One region of the Promicromonospora sp. NFX87 genome, then DNA from elsewhere that is predicted to be linked to it. Evidence: predicted binding sites of a transcription regulator. Region 1 holds the regulator's gene; each other region holds the start of a gene.

The links. The regulator LexA, encoded in region 1, represses DNA repair genes until DNA is damaged. The targets are predictions, from matches to a motif close to TCGAACANNTGTTCGA.
Region 2: ACNYC2_RS12885 (DUF222 domain-containing protein) is a predicted target of LexA. The motif match lies at 2,925-2,940, and genes of this name have one in related genera.
Region 3: ACNYC2_RS09730 (DUF222 domain-containing protein) is a predicted target of LexA. The motif match lies at 1,621-1,636, and genes of this name have one in related genera.

The regions. Positions count from the first base shown of each region.
Region 1 is NZ_CP183413.1:4,006,657-4,012,750, reverse strand. Features, by position in the region: gene ACNYC2_RS18045 (carbohydrate ABC transporter permease) at 1-295, shown strand, start outside; gene ACNYC2_RS18040 (carbohydrate ABC transporter permease) at 297-1,184, shown strand; gene ACNYC2_RS18035 (ATP-dependent DNA helicase) at 1,227-3,323, shown strand; gene ACNYC2_RS18030 (L-lactate dehydrogenase) at 3,333-4,322, shown strand; gene lexA (transcriptional repressor LexA) at 4,407-5,222, opposite strand; gene ACNYC2_RS18020 (LysM peptidoglycan-binding domain-containing protein) at 5,410-5,856, shown strand; gene nrdR (transcriptional regulator NrdR) at 5,976-6,094, shown strand, end outside.
Region 2 is NZ_CP183413.1:2,864,606-2,870,699, reverse strand. Features, by position in the region: gene ACNYC2_RS12905 (MFS transporter) at 1-669, shown strand, start outside; gene ACNYC2_RS12900 (sigma-70 family RNA polymerase sigma factor) at 727-1,854, opposite strand; gene ACNYC2_RS12895 (YrdB family protein) at 1,985-2,347, shown strand; gene ACNYC2_RS12890 (iron chaperone) at 2,430-2,786, opposite strand; gene ACNYC2_RS12885 (DUF222 domain-containing protein) at 3,007-4,926, shown strand; gene ACNYC2_RS12880 (MFS transporter) at 5,104-6,094, opposite strand, start outside.
Region 3 is NZ_CP183413.1:2,185,430-2,191,523, forward strand. Features, by position in the region: gene ACNYC2_RS09730 (DUF222 domain-containing protein) at 1-1,554, opposite strand, end outside; gene ACNYC2_RS09735 (hypothetical protein) at 1,771-2,445, opposite strand; gene ACNYC2_RS09740 (hypothetical protein) at 2,442-3,101, opposite strand; gene ACNYC2_RS09745 (hypothetical protein) at 3,506-4,111, shown strand; gene ACNYC2_RS09750 (alpha-amylase family glycosyl hydrolase) at 4,127-5,788, opposite strand; gene ACNYC2_RS09755 (ROK family protein) at 5,931-6,094, opposite strand, start outside.

The DNA of each region.
Region 1 (6,094 bases):
CGTCTGGCGCAAGATCTGGCACGTGACGCTGCCGCAGCTGCGCGGCGTCCTCTTCATCACGCTGATCCTGCAGATCATCGGCACCTCGCAGGTGTTCCTCGAGCCGTTCCTCTTCACCGGGGGCGGCCCCAACAACGCGACCCTCACGATCCTGATGCTGATCTACGACTACGCGTTCGGGAGCAGCCTCGGCGGCAACTACGGGGCCGCCACCGCCCTGAGCCTGATGCTCGCGGGCGTCCTGGCAGTCCTCTCCGCGGTGTACTTCCGCGTGACCCGACCCTGGAGCAGCTGACATGGCAGCCACCATCGAACGCGGCATCGTCTCGACCCACGACCGACGCCGGCCGAGCGTACGGACCTCCCTCGGCGTGCTGCAGGGCGGCCTGCTGGTCACCCTGGTCGTCGTCGGGCTCGGGCCGATCCTCTGGCTCGCCAAGGCCGCCGTCACCCCCACGCAGGAGACCCTGCGCGAGCCGCTCGGGCTGTTTCCCACCGGCATCGACTGGGCCAACCTCGCCACGGCGTGGAACCGGGCCGAGATCGACCACTACTTCGTCAACACGCTGATCGTGGCGGTGGGGGCCTGGTTCTTCCAGATCCTGGTCGCCACCACCGGCGGCTACGTGCTGTCGGTGCTGCGGCCCCGGTACGGCAACGTCATCTTCTCTCTCGTGCTCGCGACGCTCTTCGTGCCGTCCGTCGTGCTCCTCGTACCGCTGTACCTGACCATCCTCGACGTGCCGATAGTCCACATCAGCCTGCTCAACACGTTCTGGGCGGTCTGGCTGCCCATGGGCGCCAGCGCGTTCAACGTCCTGCTCGTCAAGCGGTTCTTCGACGGCCTCCCGCGCGAGATCTTCGAGGCCGCCCGCGTCGACGGCGCCGGACCCTTCCGGCTGCTGTGGAGCATCGTCCTGCCGATGTCGAAGCCCATCCTCGGCGTCGTCTCGGTGTTCGCCGTCATCGCCGCCTGGAAGGACTACCTCTGGCCGCTGCTCGTGCTCCCGGACCCGGAGAACCAGCCGCTCTCCGTCCGGCTGCCCGCCATCGCCCCCTACCTGGAGCTCGACGTGTTCCTCGCGGCGCTCGCGATCTCCACGGTGCTGCCGATCGCCCTCTTCCTCGCCTTCCAGCGCCTGTTCCTCAGCGGCGCCGGACTGGGCGGCGCGGTGAAGGGATAACCCCTCGGCCGGCCGCCGGCACCTGTGGACGAGATGGGGTGCATGTCGGTGGTCCGGCCTAGGATCGAGCGTGTGACCAGCCTTTCCGACGCGCCTCCCGAAACCACCGACATTCCCGATGTCGAGGAGCTTCTCGACCTCGCCGTCGGTGAGCTGGGTGGTGGGCGCCGGGACGGCCAGCACCGCATGGCCGTGGCCGTCGGCGAGGCCATCGAGAAGGGTGAGCACCTGCTCGTCCAGGCGGGTACCGGCACCGGAAAGTCGCTCGGCTACCTGGTGCCCGCCGTCCGGCACGCGGTCGCCGCCGACAGCAAGGTCATCATCTCGACGGCAACCCTGGCCCTCCAGCGCCAGGTCATCACGCGCGACCTGCCGCTCGTGGCCAAGGCCGTGACGCCGCAGCTCCCGCGCGAACCGAAGATCGCACTGCTCAAGGGCTGGCACAACTACCTCTGCGTGCACAAGGTCGGCGGCGGCTACCCGGTCGACGAGCCCACCCTGTTCGACCTGCCCGGCGGCGAGGACCACCCGCGCACCGAGGAGCCCGCGGCTTCGGGCGGCGCTCGCGGACGGCGCAGGGACGACGGCGCAACGCTCGCCGACCACGTCCGCCGCCTGCACGAGTGGGCGAACGAGACGGAGTCGGGCGACCGCGACGACCTCGTGCCGGGCGTGCCGGACCGGGCATGGCGCCAGGTCTCGGTCACGGCGATGGAGTGCCTGGGCGGCAAGTGCCCGATGCTCGCCGAATGCTTCCCCGACAAGGCGCGCGCCGCGTCCCGGGAGGCCGACGTGGTGGTGACCAACCACGCGATGCTCGGCATCGCGGCCACGGGCAGCCCGGGCATCCTGCCGGAGCACGACGTCGTGGTGGTGGACGAGGCGCACGAGCTCACGGACCGGGTCACGTCCTCGGCGACCGTCGACCTGTCCATGGCCTCGGTCGAGAACGCCGCACGTCTGGCACGGCGGCACGCGGGCACCAACACTGACGCCCTGGACGCCGCCGCGCAGGCGCTGGGGACGTTGCTGGTGACGGCCCCGGCGGAACGGTTCCCGAACGGCCTGCCCGACGAGCTGCGCCTGGCGGTCGGCGCGGTGCGCGACGCCGCCCGCGAGGTGCTGAGCACGCTGAAGCCGGAGGCGGGCGGCGGCAAGGGACAGGCTCCGGCGCAGCCCGAGCCCGGCCTGAAGATGGCCCAGGGCGCCATGCTGCAGCTCTTCGAGACGGCGGAACGTATGTCGTTCCAGGACACGACCGCCGACGTGCTGTGGTGCTCGCGCCCGGACAACAACTGGGGCGGGTTCGCCGACAACGTGACGCGGCTGCACGCCGCGCCGCTGCACGTGGCGGGCCTGATCCGGATGCACCTGCTGGGCGAGGCGACGGGCGTCTTCACCTCGGCCACGCTGGCTCTGGGTGGCACGTTCGACGCCGTGGCCGGCACGCTCGGCCTCAAGGGCGAGGACGCCCCGCCGTGGCACGGCCTCGACGCAGGCAGCCCGTTCGACTACCCGCGCCAGGGCATCCTGTACATCGCGCGGCACCTCCCGGCGCCGGGCCGCGAGCCGACGACGGAGGCGCAGCTCGACGAGATCGCCGAGCTGATCACCGCCGCCGGCGGCCGCACGCTCGGCCTGTTCTCGTCCCGGCGTGCGGCGAACGCGGCGGCGGAGGCCATGCGGGAGCGGCTCGACTTCCCGATCCTGGCGCAGGGCGACGACCAGCTGCCCACCCTCGTGCGCGAGTTCGCCGAGGATCCGGAGGCCTGCCTGTTCGGCACGCTGTCCCTGTGGCAGGGCGTGGACGTGCCCGGGCCGTCGTGCCAGCTCGTGCTGATCGACCGCATCCCGTTCCCGCGCCCCGACGACCCGGTCAAGGCCGCCCGCGCCAAGGCCGTGGAGCAGGCGGGCGGCAACGGGTTCATGGCGGTGTCCGCGCAGCACGCGGCGCTGCTGCTCGCGCAGGGTGCCGGGCGTCTCGTGCGGAGCATGGACGACAGGGGAGTGGTGGCCGTCCTGGACCCGCGCCTCGCGACCGCGCGCTACGCCTCGTTCCTCACCCGTTCGATGCCGGGGTTCTGGCCGACCACAGACTCGGCGCTGGTGCGCGCCGCGCTGGCGAGGCTCGACACCTAACCTGGGGGCATGGCAGCCCTTTCGGACATCCCGGCCGTACGTCCCTCCAATGCCCGTACCACCAAGCTCGCGGTGGTGGGCGCGGGCGCTGTGGGCTCCACGCTGGCCTTCGCCGCGCTCGCGCGGGGCTCGGCGCGGACCATCGCCCTGCACGACGTCAACCGGGCGAAGGTCGAGGCCGAGGTGCTCGACCTCCAGCACGGCCTCATGTTCACGCCCCAGGCGCAGGTGATCGGCTCGGACGACGTTGCGGTGTGCGCGGGAGCCGACGTCGTGGTCGTGACCGCAGGGGCGAAGCAGAAGCCCGGGCAGACGCGGCTCGACCTCGCCGAGGGAACCATCGGGCTGATGCGCGACATCCTGCCCGGCCTCGTCGAGGTCGCGCCGGGTGCCACGTACGTCATGGTGACGAACCCGGTGGACGTCGTGACCTACGCGGCGCTCAAGATCTCCGGAGTGCCGCGCGAGCGGATGTTCGGCAGCGGTACGGTCCTGGACTCCTCCCGGCTGCGCGTGGTGCTCGCCGAGCGCTGCGGCGTGGCGGTGGGGAACGTGCACGCGTACATCGCCGGGGAGCACGGCGACTCGGAGATCGCGCTGTGGAGCTCGGCGTCGATCGGCGGCATGCCGCTGCTCGACTGGGAGCCGCTGGGCGGCAAGCCGCCGCTCGACGCGGCGGTCCGTACGGAGGTGCACCGCGAGGTCGTGGACTCCGCGTACCGGATCATCTCCGGCAAGGGGGCGACCAACTACGCCGTCGGCCTGGCCGCTACCCGCATCATCGAGGCGGTGCTCAAGGACGAGGGCCGGATCATGCCGGTGTCCTCGCTGCTGGACGACTACCACGGCATCAGCGACGTGTGCCTGTCCGTGCCGTCGCTCGTGGACCGGCGGGGTGTCACGGACAACGTGCGGGTGCCGATGTCCGATGACGAGCTGGCGGGCCTTCGTGCCTCGGCAGAGAACGTGCGGGCCGTGCAGAGGCGGTTCGGCTTCTGACGGCACCGCGAAGTAGAGCGCCTGTCCGCCCTACGCACGCTGAGCGTTGCGCAGGGCGGACAGGCGCTCTACTTCGCGGTCTTGTCAGAGGCTGCGGAGGACGGCGACCACGCGGCCGAGGATCTGGGCCTCGTCGCCGGGAATCGGCTCGTAAGCCGGGTTCTGCGGCAGCAGCAGCACATGACCGTCGGTCTGCTTGAACGTCTTGACCGTGGCCTCGCCGTCGATCATGGCGGCGACGATCTCGCCCTGCTCCGCGACGTTCTGCTGGCGCACGACCACCCAGTCCCCGTCGCAGATCGCGGCGTCGACCATCGAGTCGCCGGCGACCTTGAGGAGGAACAGCTCGCCGTCACCCACCAGCTGGCGGGGGAGCGGGAACACGTCCTCGACGACCTGTTCGGCGAGGATCGGGCCACCGGCCGCGATACGGCCCACGAGCGGTACGTACGACGGCGGGGGAGTGCTGGCGTCGTCGGGCACCGAGCCGCCCCAGTGGACCTGGCCGCTACGGCGCGGCTCGGGCCAGTGGATCTCGCCGCGGGTCGGCTTGTCGACCTGCTCGGCCATCGGCTCCACGAGCTCCATGGCACGCGGCCGGTTGGGGTCGCGGCGCAGGAAGCCCTTCTTCTCGAGCATCTGGAGCTGGTGCTTGACGCTCGACGGACTGGCCAGCCCGACGGCCTCGCCGATCTCACGCATCGACGGCGGGTAGCCCCGCGTCTCGAACGACTGCCGGATCGTGTCCAGCACGAGGCGCTGCCGTTCGGTGAGGCGGTCTGTCGGCGAGATCGTGTGCACGTCAGCGACCGCCTTGTCGGCCGGCGTGTCCAGCGTGGCGACGCCGGAGGCTGCCGTGTCGACGGCTCTCGTGTCGCTGGTCCCGTCCCGTCCCGTCATGCCCGTGCCCCTCCCGTTCCGACAAATGTTCTCCTGTGCGCTACCCACTCTAGGTCACAAACGCGCTCGGCTCAAACGAATGTTCGAGCGTGTCTCGACATGGACGGTGTCCCGTGCTACACAATGGTACGGGCGTTCGACGAACGCTTGTATGAACGACAGAAGCTCTGCACCTCGAGGAGGGGCCATGGGGGACGTGATCCCGCTGCGGCAGTACACCCCGACGTATGAACAGGCGTATGCGCCGTCGTATGGCCGGGCGTACGCACCGGCGGCCGGACCGGCTGCGCTCCGTGCGTACGCCCCGGCGGAAGGGCGCACGATCGCCGACCGGCTGGGCCTGGCCGGCCTGCGGCTCACGCGGCGTGGCCGCGTGGTCCTCGTGCTGCTGGCCATGCTCCTGCTCGCGCCGATGGTCACGTGGGGGGCGACGGCGGTCGCCAGCTCCCCGGGAGAACCCACCGAGGTCCGGGTGCATGCCGTGCAGCCGGGAGAGACGCTCTGGGGCTTCGCCCAGGAGGTCGCGAGGCCCGGCGAGGACGTGCGGCACGCGGTCGGCCGGCTGCAGGAGCTGAACGAGATGTCGACCGGCACGCTGCGCGTCGGGGAGCTGCTGCTCCTGCCCAAGGAGTGACGAAAGGCCTCGATTCGCCGACGAATGTTGCGGCTATGTTGCAAGGGGGTGGTTTGCCCGCTTACGGTCGGGGCGCGACCGGAGGCCTCCGGTCGATGGTCGACCACGCAGGAGTGAGCATGCACTGCCCGTTCTGTCGCCACGCCGACTCGCGTGTGGTGGACTCGCGGACCGCCGACGACGGCCTGTCGATCCGGCGCCGACGGCAGTGCCCGAACTGCAACCGACGGTTCACCAC
Region 2 (6,094 bases), 1.1 Mb from region 1:
CCCAAGGTCGGCTTCTTCGCCAGCTACGCCGTGCTGGTCCGTGACGTGCAGGGCCTGTGGCGCACCTCGCGCCGCACCTTCTGGTTCCTGCTGGCCAGCGCGGTGTTCCGGGACGGCCTGAGCGGCGTCTTCGCGTTCGGCGCCATCATCGGCGGCGTCAGCTTCGGGTTCTCCTCGCAGGAGGTGATCATCTTCGGGATCGCGGCCAACCTCGTGGCCGGGATCAGCACCGTGGCCGTCGGCTTCGCCGACGACCGCTTCGGCCCACGCTCCGTCATCCTCACCACGCTCAGCGTCATCGTGGTGGCCGGCCTCTCCGTCGTGTTCCTGCGCGACCTCGGCCCCAGCGTCTACTGGGCGGGCGGGCTCGTCCTGTCGGCCTGCGTCGGCCCGGCACAGGCCGCTTCACGGTCCTACCTCGCCCGGGTGACCCCGGTGGGCAGGGAGTCGGAGATCTTCGGGCTCTACGCCACCACCGGCCGCGCCGCGTCCTGGATGTCCAGCGCCCTGTGGACGATCGCCATCGCCGTCACCGGTGCGACCATCTGGGGCACGCTGGGGATCGTCGCCGTCGTGCTCGTCGGCCTGGTGCTCATGTGGTTCGTGCCGGACGCAGCGGCGTCCGAGAGCCGGTCCGAAGCGGTGCCCGGGACCAGCGCCGGCGCGTGAGAGTGCTGGTGCGTGCGCGGTCGCCGCGCACGCACCAGGGAGACCCGCCTGGGAGGACTAGCGGGCGCCCCTGCGCTGCCGGTCGTTCATCAGCCACTCCCGGAGCCGCTCCAGGTCCGCCTGCGGTCCCAGGTGCCGCAGCTTCTCCGGGTTGATGACGCCGCGGATACCCGCGACCTGCCCGTCGACCACCTCGAACGACCAGGTACCGATCAGGCCGCCGCCGATGACGTCGTCCGCCACGATGAGCAGACCCGGCTCCCCACCCACCAGCGCGGGCTCGAAGTGGATGGGCGCGCCACGGCGCATGAAGACCGCCAGGAGACGCGCCACCGTGTCCCGCCCCGAGACCGGCCGGGCGATCGAGAAGCCCGGCGGCACCTTCCCGCCGCCGTCGCCGGTGAACACGACGTCCTCGGCGAGCAGCTCCAGGAACGGGTCCACCGCACCCTCCTCGCACGCGGCCAGGAACCGGGTGACGAGCTCCTCCGCGCGTACCCGTGTTGTACGGGCGGGTGCTGTGCGGCCGGGTGTTGTGCGGCTGGCTGTTGTACGGGAGGGTGCTGACCGTGCGGCGTCGTCGCGCTCCCGTGCGATCCGCCGCCGGGCACGGGACGCCAGCTGACGTGCGGACACCTCGCTCGTGCCGATGACGCCTGCCGCCTCGGTGTGGGAGTAGCCCAGCACGTCGTGCAGCAGGAAGGCCGCACGCTCCGTAGGGGTGAGCCTCTCCAGCAGCACGAGGAACGCCGTCGAGAGGTCGTCTGCCAGCTCGGCGTGCGCCGCGGCGTCCGGCGGCGCGGACGCCATGGCGACCGGCAGGTTCGACTGCACAGGACCCACCAGAGGCTCCGGCAGCCACTCACCGACGTAGGACTCACGCCGCACCCGGGCCGAACGCAGCACATCGATGGCGATCCGCGTCGTCACCGTGGTCACGAACGCGTCTGGGTTACGCACCCCCTCGGTCTGCGACAGCCGCAGCAACGCCTCCTGGACGACGTCCTCCGCCTCGGCCACGCTGCCGAGCATCCGGTAGGCGACGCTGAACGCCAGAGGGCGCAGCCGGTCCAGGGCGGCGCCGTCGAGCCGCGTACCGGGCGGCTGGGGCGAGTCCTGTGCGTGACTGTCCTGCGTGTGACTGTCCTGCGGGTCGCCGTCCTGGGAGGTCTCCGGGTCCGTCATGAGCACATGCTCTCGCGTCATACCCCCTATGACGAGGGACGGTCGCCAGATGTGACAGCGACAGCGCACAAGGCCTCGCGCCGGGCATTATGCCCTGGGCCGTACTCACCGAACGCCATACTCTGCGCCCGTGAGAACAACCGCGCTCCTCGTCCGTCTCCTCCTCGAGCTCGCCCTCTTCGCCGGCGCCGGCTACGCGGGCTGGACCCTGTCCGACGGCGGATGGCGGATCCTGTTCGTCATCCTCGCCCCGGCCACCGTCATCGCGATCTGGGGCACGTTCCTCTCGCCCAAGGCCCGGGTCACCATCCCGCCGTCGGCCCGCGTCACACTCGAGGCACTCCTCTTCGGCGGCGTCAGCTACCTGCTCTGGCAGGCAGGGGCACCGACGATCGGGACGGCGCTCGCGGTCGTCTGGGTGCTTCACCGCGTGGTGCTGGCGCTGACCGCGGGCGCGCCGAGCGTCCTGGAGACGGGCGGGACGCCGCGCTGACCAGCTGGGTGACGGGCGCGGTGACGGGCGCGGTGACCGGCGGGGTGCGGCACCCCGTCGGTCACCGCGGCACGACCGATCGTCAGCGCGAGTGCATCGCGTCTATCTCGTCGCGGCGGAACAGGATCAGCCGGTCCAGGACGTCGTCGGGCAACGGACGGTCGGACGTGAACCGGATGGTCCCCTTCGACGTCGAGAAGCCGGCCAGGTCGGGTTCGAGCGCCTCGATCGCGGGAGGGCTGAACGGATACAGCCCGATGTGCTTCGCCGTGGCCCGGGCCGACACGAGCGGGCTGCCCCGATAGCGCAGCGCGGCCATGCCGTAGCTCATGCCTTCCTCGGCGTCGGGCACGAGCTCCAGCGCCCTCGCCCGCACATGCTCGACGGCGTCCCGGACCGCGCCGTCGAGGCTCGCGATGTAGTCGGTGAACTCGTCCATGAGCACAGCCTCGCCCGAAGGAGGGCGGGACGCGAGGTCGCGCCTGAGGGTGGGCGCCTGCGGGGTCTCCGGTGGGGTGGTTGAGGTCCGGGGTGGCCTTCGAAGAGTTATCCACAGATTTGAAATCCGGCAAGCAGACCGCACGTGTGTTCGAGATAATGGGTGCAGCGAGGAAGTCAGAACTAGAGGCAAGTGAGCGAGTCGGGTGGGGGTGGGCACGGTGGATCAGACGACGAACAACAGGCCCACCGGTGGCCTGCCTGCTGCCGCCTCGATCGAGGACGTGCTGGCTCGGATCGAGAACGAGATAGACCACCTCACCGCCCTGACGGACCCCGAGACCCTGACCGGGTGGGACGCCCCGACGGTCACTCGCCTGGCCGAGGCGCACACCCGGATCCGCCGGGTGACCGGCCGGTTGGACGGGGTCCGCTACACCCTGCTGCCCCGCATCGAGAACGAGGGCTCGTGGCGCTCCGGTGGCACGGCCCGCACGTTCACGACCTGGCTCCGGCTGCGCGAAGGCATCTCCGCCTCCACCGCGGGTAAGGACATGACGATCGCCCGCCGTCTCGCGACCGCACTACCCGTCACCCGGGAGCGGCTGGTCGCGGGAACCCTCGGGGCGGATCACGCCCGGGTGATGACCGAGGTCGCACCGACGAGCGAGACCCGCACGGATGCACTGGCGTGGTTGATCGACGCCCGTACCGGGCACACCACGACACCCGAACAGTTCGTCCAGTCCGTGCCGGTCGACTTCCCCGACCCGGCAGACGACCCCGACGGTGCCCAGACCCGTGAGCTGGTCACCCAGGTGCTGGAGGGCGCGGTCACCGAGGGGACCCTGGTCACGGGTGAGGGCGTCGTCCTGCGTGAGGCAGGTGTGCTCAATGCGGACCAGTTCCGGAAGGTGGCGCGCCGGTTCGCGACCATCACGGACCCCGACACCGACGACCTCGATGACGACAAGGCCGCCCAGGGCGAGTTCTTCGACCTGGCCAAGACGTTCGGCGGGTACCACGTTGCAGGGTTCCTGACCGATGAGCACGGCCTGCAGCTCACGACCGCGATCAACGCGGTCCTGGGTGCCCCGTCAGCCGGGGACACCCGGACCACGACGCAGCGTCGCGCACAGGGCCTGGCCGATGTGGCGCGGGTGGTGCTGGACACGAACCAGGCCTCCCCAGGTGCTGCTATCGCACCGCACCTGAACGTCACGGTGTCCTGGAACGAGTTCGTCACCCAGGTCACCCGGACCCGGGACGGCCTGTGCCTGACCTGCGGCCAGGCGACACCCACCCGCGGCAATCGCCCGGGCGTGGGTCCAAGCATCCCGGGCGCGGGCCCGAGCATCCCGGGCACTGGCACTGGCACTGGCACTGGCACCAGCACTGGCACCAGCACCAGCACCAGCACCAGCACTGGCACCAGCACCAGCACTGGCACCAGCACCAGCACTGGCACTGGCACTAGCGCTGGCTCGGGTGCGGATGTCGGTGCAGGGCCGGTGAGCACCGGCCCAGCGGCCGGAAGCCCGGCGGGAAGCCCGAGTGGAAGCCCGAGTGGAAGCCCTGGCGGGAGCCTCACCGAAAGTCCGACCGGAGGTCCGGGTGGCTGGAGCGCCGCGGCTACGACCGTGTCCGGGTTCTTGTCCTCCGGTGGCCCGGTATTCACCGAGACCGGCGGTCGCGCCCCACGCGCACTCGTACGCCGCCTGGCGTGCCACAGCGCGATCACCCGAATCGTGTTCGGACCCGACGGCGCCGTCCTCGACGTCGGTCGGGCCCAACGCACCGTGTCGGGACAGATGCGCCGGGCCGTGATCGCCAGAGACCAACACTGCGTCTACCCGGGTTGTGATCAGCCACCGTCACGGTGCGAGGTCCACCACGCCCTCACCCACTGGGCCGACGGCGGGGACACCTCGGTGACGAACAGTGCGTTGTTGTGCTGGTTCCATCACCAGTTGGTGGATGCCAAGGGCATCACCATGCACTGGACCGGCAAGCCGGCCACGAACACCACGGCCGGTGCCCTGCTGGAGACCGGGTGGGCCTTCACCGACGCCCGCGGCCACCGCATCCGCCTCCCCGAAGCCATCGAAGCCTCACCACCACACGCCACCGAAGTCGCCTGAGTCGCCAGCCGGACCCGGCAACCCACCGAAGCCGCCTGACCCGCCGAGTCCACCGAGAGCAGACCAGGCCCACCGAATGCCTCTCCGCGACGGACGGCACCCACTCCACGGGATCCGCCGCAGCAGGCGGTCCGCTGAGGCGGCCTGGCCTGGATTGGCCAGGCCGCCTCGCTCCGCTCATTGCCTGACGAGTCGTGTCCGGCCCGCCAGGAGCACTGTCATCAACGCGAGCAGACCGGTAAGCCCGAGCACCGCCGCGTAGGCGGGCAGCCCCACGATGTCGTGCAGGGCCCACAGGAGCGCCCCGGTCGCGGTGGACGCGATCGCGGCGGCGACGGCGTCGGCCACCTGGAGCGCCGACGAGGCCGAGCCCTGCTCGTGCGGCGCCGCCAGCTCGAGCGTCAGGACAGACAGCGTGGGGAAGACCAGGCCCATCCCACTGCCGGACAGCACCCAGAACGCCATCCCGACCCCGGCCGGCACAGCGGGCAGTACGAGGACGGTCGCGCCGATCATCCCCAGGGCGAGCAGGCCTCCGCCCAGCCGCACGTAGCCGGCGTGGCTCAGGTGCAGAAGGTCGCGGCCGCGCACCCAGGATGCCCCGGACCAGCCGAGCGCTCCCACCGTCAGGATGAGGCCGGCGCCGCCTGGGCTCAGGTGCCGCTCGTGCACCAGGAGCAGGGGCAGCAGCACCTCCGCGCCGACGAACGCCGCCGACACCAGGGCCCGCACCGACACGACGGCCGGCAACCCGCGCCCGGCCCGCAGCACGGCCAGGATGAGACGCAGCGCGTGCAGCGGAGGAGGCCCCGGTTGCCCGACGGCGGCCGCGTCGCGCCGGTCGCCATTCATGTCCTTCGGGTTCGGGCCGGCCGGAGCCAAGTCCTCCGAGACCGCGCTGTCCGAGGCTGTGCCGTTCGAGGTCGCGACGCCGTCCGAGACCCCACCGTCCGAGACCCCGCTACCCGAGACCCCGCCATCCGCGGGATCCACCCGGTCGCCGCGGGCAGCCGTGAGGCCAGGGCGCATCAGGAGTGCCGCCGGCACCGTGAGCGCGGCGGCACCCAGGAACACCCAGCGCCAGCCCACGTGGTCCACGAGGAGCCCGGCGAGTCCCGGCCCGACGATCGCGGGCACGACCCACGCCGCGGCGAACGCCGAGAAGACG
Region 3 (6,094 bases), 1.8 Mb from region 1:
GGAGGTGTCGCCGCCGTCGGCCCAGTGGGTGAGGGCGTGGTGGACCTCGCATCGTGACGGTGGCTGGTCACATCCCGGGTAGACGCAGTGTTGGTCTCGGGCGATGACGGCGCGGCGCATCTGGCCTGACACGGTGCGTTGGGCGCGTCCGACGTCCAGCACTGCGCCGTCGGGTCCGAACACGATCCGGGTGACCGCGCTGTGACACGCCAGGCGGCGGACCAACGCTCGTGGGGCGCGACCCCCGGTCTCGGTGAACACCGGACCACCGGAGGACAAGAACCCGGACACTGTTCCCGCGGTACTCCAGTTACCCGGACTGCCGGTCGCACTTCCCGTCGGGCTTCCGGTCGGGCTTCCAGCCGTTGGGCCAGCGTTCACCGCACCTGCGTCCGCACCCGCACCTGTGCTGGTGCTGGTGCTGGTGCTGGTGCCCGGGATGCTTGGACCCGCGCCCGGGCGGTTGCCGCGCCCTGGTGCGGTCTGGCCGCAGGTCAGGCACAGACCATCCCGGGTGCGGGTGACCTGGGTGACGAACTCGTTCCAGGACACCGTGACGTTCAGGTGCGGTGCGATCGCCGCGCCCGGGGAAGCCTGGTTGGTGTCCAGCACCACCCGCGCCACATCCGCGAGGCCTTGTGCCCGACGCTGGGTCGTGGTGCGGGTGTCTTCCGCTGACGGGGCACCCAGGACCGCGTTGATCGCGGTCGTGAGCTGCAGGCCGTGCTCATCGGTGAGGAACCCTGCAACGTGGTACCCACCGAACGTCTTGGCCAGGTCGAAGAACTCGCCCTGGGCGGCTTTGTCGTCGTCGATGTCGTCGGTGTCGGGGTCGATGATGGTCGCGAACCGGCGCGCCACCTTCCGGAACTGGTCCGCGTTCAACACAGTGGCCTCCCGCAGCACCACGCCCTCACCGGTGACCAGGGTCCCCTCGGCGACCGCGGTCTCCAGGACCTGGGTAACCAGCTCACGGGTACGGGCACCGTCGGGGTCCTCGGACGGGTCGGGGAAGTCGACCGGCACGCTCTGGACGAACTGCTCCGGTGTCGTGGTGTGCCCGGTACGGGTGTCGATCAACCACGCCAGTGCGTCGGTACGGGTCTCGCTGGTGGGTGCAACCTCGGTCATCACCTGGGCGTGATCCGCGCCCAGGGTTCCGGCGACCAGCCGCTCCCGCGTCACGGGCAGCGCAGTGGCGAGACGCCGGGCGATCGTCATGTCCTTACCCGCGGTGGACGCGGAGATGCCCTCTTGCAGCCGGAGCCAGGTCGTGAACGTCCGGGCCGCGCCACCCGAGCGCCACGAGCCCTCGTTCTCGATGCGGGGCAGCAGGGTGTAGCGGACACCGTCCAGGCGGCCGGTCAGCCGACGGATCCTCGTGTGCGCTTCAACCAGGCGGCTGATGCTCGGCGCGTCCCACCCGGTCAGGGTCTCGGGGTCGGTCAGGGTAGTCAGTTGCGCGGTCGCAGTCTCGAGCAGGGCCAGTACGTCCTCGATCGAGGCGGCAGCGGGCAGGCCACCGGTAGGCCCGTTGTTCGTCGTCTGCTCCACTGTGCGCACCCCCTCGCCGTCTCGATGCTTGCCTCTAGTTCTCCAACCATCACTGCATTCATTATCTCGAACATGCGTACGCATCGCAGGGCGAATCTGAAATCTGTGGATAACTCTTCAGTGCGCCATGCAGGCGTCGCTACGGCCTGCTTGAGAAGCGTCAGCGGTCAGGCCGCCCACCCGACCGGATCGGGCGCCAGGTTCTCGTCCTGGCAGTCAGTCCGGGAGAACCATCTCCGACGCGTCGCCGTGGTTGCAGCTCAGCCGCCCCTCGGGGGCGTACGTGATGACGTCCCTCCCCTCCCTGCCGGTCCGCAGCAGGTACTCGCCGTACTCGAACGTGGTCTGCCCCGCGTTGCTGAGCTCCGCGCACTCGGCGGTGGTCGTCGGCGCCGTGATCTCGTCGTAGAGGAACGGCCCGCCCACGTAGAAACGCCACGAGGTGCTGCCGCGCAACGACACGGATTCCTCGATGACTACCTGCCTCCCGGCGGGGCGGTCGAGCTCGTGCAGTGTCTTGTACGTGCGCTCCGCGCTCAGCAGCGCGAGGAGGCCCGTGATGAGGACGCCGACGGCGGCGGCCAGGATCACCGCGCAGAGAAAGAGCGCCGCCATGGTCGCGGTGAACGCCTCGTACCCGATGACGAACAGCCGAAACCCGACCACGCCCAGCACGATGACGGACAGTCCGGCGACGAGCCACAGCAGAATGGCGAGGGTCTGGCCGTTCATGATCCCCGCGACCAGAAGGAGCTGGCCCTTGCTGCCGGCGTGCCAGACGGCGGCGCCGACAAGTGTCGTGGCGACGCCGGTCACCATCGACACCATCGCCCTGCGTCTCGCGCGTCGCAGGGCCGGGGGAATGCCGCTCTGCTCCTGTTGCGCGCTCATGCGGCTGGGCCGCCGCCGAGGGTGTCCGGCACCTTCCGATCGAGGACGGCGGTCAGGGGCTCACCCTCGTGCAGGGGCGAGCCCACCACGGGCGCGGCGCTCAGCACCCTTCGCACGGCCTCGGCACCGGCTCGGGCTCGGGCAGCGTGTTTCCAGCCTGGATACCGCGCCTCGCCGTCGTCGAGACTGCCCTGCTTGACGGCCAGCGCGAAGAGACCAGCCCTCCGCATGAGCGGGTGCAGCAGGCCACGAACCTTGAACTGCCCGACAGCCGCCGCGATCACCCCGTTCGTCTCGTGATACACGTGATGAGCGGCAATCGAGTCACCCCAGGCGGCGAACCAGTCGTCGATGAAGTCCGAGTCGCCTGCCCACAGCCCGTCAGTGATTCCCTCGGTGTCCCAGTCACCGAGCGAGCCCATCACGATCCGCGGCAGCTCGTCGTCCGTCACTCCGTCGAGATACCACTCCTGCACGTTGCCCAGCATGTCGGACCCCGAGTCGTTGCCGAACGGCGCGAACTCGTCACCCTTGTCGTAGAACTCGGGCGGCGCCACCCTGGCGAATGCCGGATGGCTCGTCTCCGGTGCGGGGCCTTCGTCGCCCTCCGGGTCGTCCAGCCACAGCTCCGGTCCGGACCGCCATGTCGTCGTCACCGGCGGATCGTCCCACGGCGGCCCCATCGAGATTCCGGCATTTCACCCTTGGGCGCTATCGTTCCCGCGTGAGGGAGAACCCGCGGCCGACACGGCACCTCGAGCAGCTCGAGACAGCGCAGCTCGGCAAGCTCGCCCCAGGTTCGGTGAGTGGCCCGGCCTGGGACCTGGTTGCGCTGCCCGTCCCGCCGGACGGCGGTGTGCCGGACGCATCGGAGGCCGAGGTCGTCGCGCCCCGCTTCGCAGCAGCCGTACCAGTCGCGCCAGCCGTACCAGTTGCACCAGCCCAACCGGTCCCGCCAGCAGTCCCGGCCGCACCAGTCGTACCGGCTCCACCGGCCGCCGCGCCCGCCGAGCCAGTCACATCGCCTTCAGCGCCCGGCACCGCCGTACGCAGGTTGACCATGGTCGCGGTCGGCTGCGGGGTGCTCGCGGCCTTCGCGCTGGGCATCGGCGGCCTGACGATGCTGTGGGCGGACCGCCCGGAGGCCGAGACCACCGGTCCGGTCGAGCGCACGGCCCTCGATCTGCCGCTCATCCCCGCCGACGACACCCACGACGCAGGTACCGGCGAGCGTCCAGAGACAGATCCCCGCGATGCGGACGACGCCGAGGCGGGCGAACCTCGCGAGGACGGCGCGGACGCGAACCTGCTGGGGGACGGGACGGTGCCGTCGGGCGGCCAGCCCGACCAGGGCGGCGAAGGCGTACCGGGCGAAGGCACGGGCACCGGTGGTTCCGGCGGCTCCGGCGGCTCCGGCGGCTCAGGGTCCGACCCGGGCACCGGCGCCGGAGGCGGCACCGGCACGGGCGGCGGGGGGACGACGACGCCGACCACCGGCCCGCCGCCTCCGACGTCGGACCCGACCACCGATCCAACGGAGGAGCCGACCCCGAAGCCCACGCCCACGGCGTCCGACGAGCCGAGCCCCGAACCGTCGCCGAGCCCCTCCGTGTCGCCCACCTCGACGCCGACCGGCGCCCCGGTGTCCCCGAACACCGGCGGCTGACCGGCCGGCCGAACGTCACACCGCGGCGCGCACCCACGCCGTCGTCGAGCCGGGCAGGAGGCCGCCGGGCAGCGGCTCGCTCGCGAGCAGCACCTCGCCGTCCGGCAGCGGCACCGCGTCCGGGCCGAAGTTGGTCACGACGTGCCAGCCGTTCGGGCGCGTGAAGTGCAGGACGTCGGCGCGCCCGGGCACCCACTCGAGCGTCTCGTCGGTCTGCAGCTCGTGGCGCAGCGCGAGCGCCGCCCGGTAGAGCTCCAGCGTCGATCCGGGGGCGCCGTCCTGGGCCTCTACCGACAGCTCGCCGAAGGTCGCGGGCTGCGGCAGGTGCGCGCCGCTGTCGCCGAAGCCGAACGACTTGCCCTCCCGGGTCCACGGCAGCGGCACGCGGCAGCCGTCCCGTCCGACGTCGACGCCGGGGTTGCGGAAGAACGCCGGGTCCTGGCGCTCCGCCGCGGGGATGTCGGCGACCTCCGGCAGGCCGAGCTCCTCGCCCTGGTAGAGGTAGGCGCTGCCGGACAGGCCGAGCATGAGCAGTGTCGCGGCGCGTGCGCGGCGCAGGCCCAGGGCGACGTCGGCGGCGGGTTCCGTACCGCCCGAGAGCAGCCAGTCGCGGCCCTGCTTCTTCGGGCTGCCGTTGCGCGCGGGCAGCGCGTAGCGGGTGGCGTGGCGTACGACGTCGTGGTTCGAGAAGACCCACGTCGTCGAGGACCCGGACGCCGCGGACAGCGCGAGGTTGTCGGCGATGATCGTCCGGAACTGCTCGGCGTCGAAGTCGGCCTCCAGCAGGTCGAAGTTGAACGCCTGGCCGAGCCCTTCGGCGCTCGCGTACCGGGGACGCCGGGGGGTCGAGACCCAGGCCTCCGCCACGGCGATGCGCGGCGGCGTGTACTCGTCGAACACCTTGCGCCAGTCGGCGTAGATCTCGTGGACCTCGTCGCGGTCCCAGAGCGGGTGCGCGCCGGGCTCCGTGATGGCGTCGATCTCGGCCTGCGAGGGCAGCGAGTCGCCGAGCTCCTTGGTGAGCGCGTGCGCGACGTCGATGCGGAACCCGTCGACGCCGCGGTCCGACCAGAACCGCAGGGTCTTGCGGAAGTCCGCGCGGACCTCCTCGTTGTCCCAGTTGAAGTCGGGCTGCTCCTTGGCGAAGAGGTGCAGGTACCACTGGCCGTCGGGCACGCGCGTCCACGCGAGCCCGCCGAACATGCTCTCCCAGTCGGCCGGGGGCTCGGAACCGTCCGCGCCGAGTCCGTCCCGGAAGATGTAGCGCGCCCGCTCCGGACTGCCGGGACCGGCGGCGAGCGCCTCCTGGAACCAGACGTGCTGGTCCGAGGAGTGGTTCGGCACGATGTCGACGATCACGCGGATGCCCGCCGAGTGCAGGGCGGTGACCATCTCGTCGAACTCGGCGAGCGTGCCGATCCTGGGGTCGACGTCGCGGTAGTCGGCGACGTCGTACCCGCCGTCGGCCAGCTCGGAGGGGTAGAACGGGCTGAGCCAGACCGCGTCGATGCCGAGCCCCTGGAGGTACGGCACACGCGAGATGATGCCGCGCAGGTCGCCGATGCCGTCGCCGTTCGCATCGGCGAAGCTGCGCGGGTAGATCTGGTAGACGGTTGCCTGCCGCCACCAGGTGGGGTCGGCCGCGAGGGGCTGCTGGGTGTCGATGTTGCTGGTCACTGGTGCTGGATCCTTTGCGGTGGGGGGACTGGTTGCCGGTCACTCGTGCGCAGGAATGCCGCGTCCACCAGCGTATGGGTGAGGGCGCGGCGTGGCAGCCCGGCCAGGATCCGGCCGGGCTGGCCGGTCAGAAACCGGCCGGTCAGGCGGTCAGGGCGTCGATCACCGCGGGGGACAGGGCGTGGTCCACCGCCATGGCGCTCGCGCCCAGGACGCCGGCGCCCTCGCGCGCGCGGGAGGTGACGATGCGCAGGTGCTGCGTGGCCAGCGGGAGGGACCTGCGGTAGACGGCCTCACGGATGCCGG